Regions from separate parts of the Zhongshania aliphaticivorans genome, predicted to be linked through region 1. Evidence: riboswitches for the same ligand, from Rfam matches in the RefSeq annotation. Region 1 holds a riboswitch; the other holds the start of a gene.

Evidence for each region. A riboswitch is a leader RNA that binds a small molecule or an ion and turns the genes downstream of it on or off. The one in region 1 is predicted to bind thiamine pyrophosphate.
Region 2: linked by a shared signal. The riboswitch ahead of thiC (phosphomethylpyrimidine synthase ThiC) and the one ahead of AZF00_RS06215 (TonB-dependent receptor) in region 1 are both predicted to bind thiamine pyrophosphate.

What each region holds. Positions count from the first base shown of each region.
Region 1 is NZ_CP014544.1:1,413,282-1,416,514, reverse strand. It holds gene AZF00_RS06225 (DHA2 family efflux MFS transporter permease subunit) at 1-380, shown strand, start outside; gene AZF00_RS06220 (class I SAM-dependent DNA methyltransferase) at 370-1,113, shown strand; TPP riboswitch at 1,188-1,295, shown strand; gene AZF00_RS06215 (TonB-dependent receptor) at 1,347-3,233, shown strand, end outside.
Region 2 is NZ_CP014544.1:3,777,930-3,781,162, forward strand. It holds gene thiO (glycine oxidase ThiO) at 1-318, opposite strand, end outside; gene thiC (phosphomethylpyrimidine synthase ThiC) at 560-2,455, opposite strand; TPP riboswitch at 2,571-2,681, opposite strand; gene AZF00_RS16815 (hypothetical protein) at 3,230-3,233, shown strand, end outside.

The DNA of each region.
Region 1 (3,233 bases):
CCCTGCCGCAGCAATTGCGCCCGGACGGTGCCAGTCTGCTAAATTTAGTGCGCAATATCGGGGGCAGCTTTGGCATCTCCGCTATCTTCACTTTAATCTCCCGCAATAGCCAAATAAGCCACGCCGACTTGAGTGGCCACATCACCCAGTTTAGCCTGCCAGGAATAGACCCTCTTGCCGCCGCCGACCGCCTTGGCGATACTGGGCTTGCCGCCTTACAATTGCTAGATTTTGAAATTCAGCGACAAGCGGCAATGATCGCCTATCTAGATAATTTCTACGCCATGACCATTTTCATCTTCGGCGTTGCATTACTGCCGCTATTACTTAAACCCATATTCCTAAATAATGGCGATTTAGAAGGCCAAGATGACAACTAACGCGCTTTACACCGATCTGTCTGGCTATTACGACTTAATGTGCGCAGATATCGATTACCAAGCCCAAAGCAACTGTGTGCGCCGACTACATCAGATCTTCGGCAACAACGGCAAAAAACATCTAGACCTAGCCTGCGGCACCGGCCCTCACGTTCAGCATTTCATCGACTTTGGCTATCTGAGCAGTGGGCTAGATATTAATCAGCCGATGCTCGATCTCGCTCAGCAGCGCTGCCCGACTGGCCATTTCAGCCTGCAAGACATGTGTAATTTTCAGGTAGATGACGCCCCTGATTTAATTACCTGCTTTTTATACTCCATACACTACAGCAGCGATATTACTCAGCTGAAATCCTGTATTGCGAGCACCCACCGCGCGCTACCATCTGGCGGTGTCTTTTGCTTTAACACGGTCGATAAAAACAAAATTGATTCCAGCGCCTTTGTTCGCCATACCGCCGAGCACCATGGCAGCCACTTTGCCTTCAGCTCGGGTTGGCGATACAGCGGCCACGGCAAGCAGCAGTCCCTGCGCCTTAAAATTGAAAAGACCACGGGCCTGCATACCGAAACATGGCAGGACGAACATCCCATGGTGGCCGTAACCTTTGACGAATTACAACAGCTGCTGCAGCCGTATTTTGAGGTGCATGTTTTCGAACATGATTATGAAAAACTCATACCCAGTGATGGCGCTTCCGGCAATGCTATTTTTTGCTGCGTCAAAATATAAAGCATTGCCAGCGCTAGTGCGCACATATTAACCGAGTCATTCCCGCTAAACCGGATTTCTGCTATTATTCCTCGGCAAAACCTAAGGGGTGGCTACGGCCTGAGATGCTATTGGAACCAGCAATGCAAACCCTTGAACCTGATCCGGCTAATACCGGCGTAGGAATAGGTCAGTAATCCTCTTCACGTCGCACACCGGGTCTCTTTCAAACCTGTTTCACCCGAGAGAGAACCATGAATCCCCTAATTGCAAAAACATCCCTACGTCACGCTATTGGCCTTGTGGCCTGCCTTAGCAGCGGACTCATTAGCGCGGCAGACACATCAAAATTAGAAGAAGTGATTGTTAGCAGTCAGTTTCGCGACACCAGCTTGCTTGACCTTGCCAGCAGCGTAAGCGTATTTGACCAAAGCACTATCCAAGCACGCGGTGCGAGCAATATCGAACAGCTGCTCAATATGGCGCCAAACGTGAATTATTCGGCGGGGGCATCTAGGGGGCGTTACTTTCAAATTCGCGGCATTGGCGAACGCAGTCAATTCATCGACCCAGTAAGCCCCTCGGTTGGGCTTATTATCGACGGCATTGATTTTAGCGGTCTAGGCCTGGCAGCCAGCACCTTAGACATTGGCCAAATAGAGGTACTGCGCGGCCCTCAAGGAACTGAATATGGTGCGAGTGCCCTAGCGGGGCTCATTAGCATGCACAGCAGCGCACCCTCGGCATCGCCGATGGCAAAAATTTCAGTAGAAGCCGCCCAATACAATAGCCACAAACTCGGCCTAGTCACCAGCGGCCCCCTAAACGAAAAAATAAGTTATCGGATTGCCGCCCAAAACCAGCAGTCTGACGGCTATATTAAAAATCGATACCTAGATCGCGACGACGTCACCAACATCGACGAATCCATTTTGCGCGGCAAATTGCGTTACCAAGCAAGCGACGATTTGCAACTGGATGTCTCGCTGCTCTACCTCAATGCCGACAATGGCTACGACGCCTTTTCCCTGAGCAATACACGCAACACCTTGTCCGACCAGCCAGGCCACGACCGCCAAGAAACCGTGGCTAGCTCGGTTGTCGCCCACTGGTCAGCAAACCCCCTGTTTAGTCTTGAGTCCACACTCAGTGCCGCCAACTCAAATACCGAATACGGCTACGACGAAGACTGGACCTATATTGGTTACCACCCTGCCGAATACAGTTCCACTGACAACTACCAGCGCAACAAAGACAATATTAGTGCAGATTTTCGCTTTATATCGACCGAGCACGCCAAACTACTGAACGACAGCAGTAGCTGGGTGCTTGGCGCCTATCTGCGTAAAGATAGCGAAGACCTAAGTCGCAACGGCAGCTTCACCAGCGAGTTCAACACGGAAAACTTCGCACTCTACGGCCAACTTCGCAGTAGCCTCAGCGACACCCTTGAACTCGTCAGCGGACTTAGGATTGAGCAGCGCAATGCCGACTATGACGACTCACTCGCCGTTACATCGAGTAACGATGAAGAGTTGTGGGGGGGCAACCTCACCCTTGAATACCACTACCATAACGACAGCCTGCTCTACGGCACGATCTCCCGAGGCTATAAAGCGGGGGGCATTAATGGCCGAATCATTTCTGCATCGACGGCAAATTCAGAAATCACAGCCGATATGTATGAATTTGACACCGAGCACATGCTGAATTACGAATTGGGTTTCAAGGGCAGCTGGCTCGACAATCGCCTGCAGGCCCAAGTCGCGGCATTTTACCAAGATCGCAGTGACGTGCAGGCCAAGCAATCGATATTTGACCCCAATAATTTTTCCTTTGACGACTATCTGAGCAATGCTGCCAAAGGCAAAACGACAGGACTAGAAGTAGAGATGAATTATCTCGCCAGTGAGGCCGTTCGCTTTTTTGCAGCAGCTGGCTGGTTAAACGCGGAGTTTAAGGATTTCACTAGCATTACTCATGTCGATGCTAAAGATGACAATACGGGTACAGCGCTACCGCCAGTTAATATGGACGGCCGAGAAGTTGCCCACGCCCCCCATTATCAATTCTTTATTGGCACCGAAATCGCCCTCATCAATAATCTAAGTTTACGGATAGAGCTTGAAGGCAAGGACGAA
Region 2 (3,233 bases), 1.8 Mb from region 1:
CACGCTGGATTTATCCAAATCGTGAGCCACCACCACACTGCCATCCATGCCGTAACTAATGCTTTGCCCAGTTTGCTGTTCTAATAATGCAATCTGCTCCGGCCACCAGCGCAGCGCCATCAAACCCCAGTCAAACACCTGACGCTCGGCACTGGCCACTTCGCTATAAGGCGCCAACATCGACGCCGCCACCCGCGCAGCACTTAACTCGCCAGCGCGACTACCACGATCAAATAAACTCACGCGGTGGCCTTGTTGCAAGAGCTTCCACGCGAGGAGGCGACCGAGGAGGCCTGCACCGGCTACCGCGATATTCATCGCTGAATGCTGGACGGAAGACGGAAGACGCTAGTACCGCGTAATGCTGGACGGGAGACGTTAACTCCGCGTAACGCTGGACGGGAGACGGAAGACGCTAAAGCATCATTTCTAACTAGCTCCCACGCGGGCCTGCAATTCACTACCATCTTCTGCTTCGCTTTTAGCGTCTTTTGCATCTCCCGTCTCCCGTCTAGCATCTTGCGTCTTGCATCTCCCGTCTCCCGTCACGCGTCTAGCGTCAAACCTTCTGATATATCTCACTGCCCAGCTCTTTAAACTCTGCAGATTTTTTCTGCATCTCGGCTTCCAGTTCATCCTCTTCTAGCTTGGCGGCGTAGTCGCGAACGTCTTGGGTAATTTTCATGGAGCAGAATTTGGGGCCGCACATGGAGCAAAAATGCGCGACCTTAGCCGATTCTTTGGGCAGGGTTTCGTCGTGGTACGAGCGTGCGGTATCGGGGTCTAGGCCAAGGTTGAATTGATCTTCCCAGCGGAATTCAAAGCGGGCTTTGCTCAGGGCATTATCGCGCAATTGGGAGCCGGGATGGCCTTTGGCCAAGTCTGCGGCGTGGGCAGCAATTTTGTAGGTAATGATGCCGGTTTTTACGTCATCTTTATTGGGCAGACCCAAGTGTTCTTTGGGGGTGACGTAGCACAGCATCGCACAGCCATACCAGCCGATTTGGGCGGCGCCAATGCCCGAAGTGATGTGATCATAGCCAGGGGCAATATCGGTGGTCAGCGGCCCCAAGGTGTAAAAAGGCGCTTCGTCACAGTGCTTGAGCTGCTCGGTCATATTCTCGTGAATCATTTGCATGGGCACGTGACCGGGACCTTCGATCATCACTTGCACATCATGTTTCCACGCGCGTTTAGTTAATTCACCTAAAGTGCGTAGCTCGCCAAACTGCGCTTCGTCATTGGCGTCTGCCACCGAGCCAGGACGCAGGCCATCCCCCAAAGAGAAGGACACATCATAGGCCTTCATGATCTCGCAGATGTCGTCAAAATGGGTGTAGAGAAAATTCTCTTTGTGGTGGGACAAACACCACTTCGCCATGATCGAGCCACCACGGGACACAATGCCGGTAACGCGCTTGGCGGTCAGCGGCACATAGCGCAGCAACACCCCCGCGTGAATTGTAAAATAATCCACGCCCTGCTCTGCTTGTTCAATTAAGGTGTCGCGGAAAATTTCCCAGGTCAAATCTTCGGCCACGCCGTCGACTTTTTCCAGCGCCTGATAAATCGGCACTGTGCCCACCGGCACCGGCGAATTGCGCACAATCCACTCACGGGTTTCGTGAATATTTTTGCCGGTGGACAAGTCCATCATGGTATCTGCGCCCCAGCGAATACCCCAAGTGAGCTTGGCCACTTCCTCTTCAATAGAGGAACCCAGCGCCGAGTTACCGATATTGCCATTCACCTTCACCAGAAAATTACGACCAATAATCATCGGCTCTAATTCGGGGTGATTAATATTGGCGGGAATAATTGCACGACCTCGCGCAACTTCATCGCGAACAAATTCTGGGGTGACTTCTTTAGGAATACTGGCACCGAAAGCATTACCGGGATGCTGAAAACCCAAGTCCCCTGGCAGCTCGCCCGCTTCTTTTGCGGCGGCTAAAGCCATGTTTTCGCGGATGGCGATATATTCCATTTCTGGGGTAATAATGCCTAAGCGCGCGTAGTGCATCTGACTCACATTTTTACCCGGTAATGCACGACGCGGATTGCGTTTTAGATCAAAGCGTAACTGTTGCAGGCTTAAATCGGCTGCCCGTTTGCGGCTGTATTCGGAGCTGTCACCAGCGAGTAGTTCGGTGTCATTGCGGTCGAGAATCCATTGATCGCGAATCGGCTCCAAACCTTTACGTATATCAATTTTAGCTTTGGGATCTGTATACGCGCCCGATGTATCATAAACCCGCACAGGTGGATTTGGCTCTAGGCTGGTGCTGCCATCGCGGGCCTGCACAGGGGTTGGCGTCAGTTTAATTTCTCGCATCGGCACCTGAATATCGGCGCGGCTACCCTGCACATATATTTTTGAAGAACCCGGTAATGGCTCAACTGAAGCGGCGTCTACTTGGGCGGTATCGCGAAGCAGTGGATAATCAGAACTCATTTTTTTCCCCTTTTGCGCGCAGCAGAGCGCAAGTCTTTAAATCGACAGTTTTAAAAATAAAACCAAGGAAGGAAAATCAGATCGCCTCTCAGACAGCACAACGCAGAGGGCCCCCTGCTGAGAAGATCTTGTTTCCTACGCTGGCATTATCCAGATCAGGTCTACGGGATTCGAAAACGATCTCAGCCATTGCGTATTTCATACGCGGGCACCCCGACAAGAGTGGCTAGTGTAGGACGCAAATTAGGGTGATAGCAAGAAGATAAATTTAGATTCACATTTGAAATACCTAATTTTTTATGGAACTTGGGTATTTTTATGAAAAATTATTTAAAAATAACATTACAAACTCACAGTTACAGCTTCAACGACTGCCAAAATTTTAGCTCTCGCTCAACAATATTACTAACTCAAGATAGCGCTATACCGACATGCCTCTTACCATCGATCTTAGACTGATCGGTGATAAAGACGATTTAATCGTTCGCAACACCTTATTCCAGTAATTTTCAAGAAGTGACGCTACTACCCATAGACACAGCAAAGCCCAGTCTGGCTTCTCAACCGCAAATCCAGCGGGGCTAAAACACCCAAAACTATTTTTAATCAGCCATATTGCTATTTAACTAACCTAAAAATAGCATAGCCCGACAAAAACCACTGCTGACTGCCATACCTAGGCGTCACTGGAACTCCCATAAGCACTCCTACAAATTTACGCTGCAAAGGATCGTTGTGGCAAACTACCTCTGCGCACAAATCAGGATCATAGTCATGC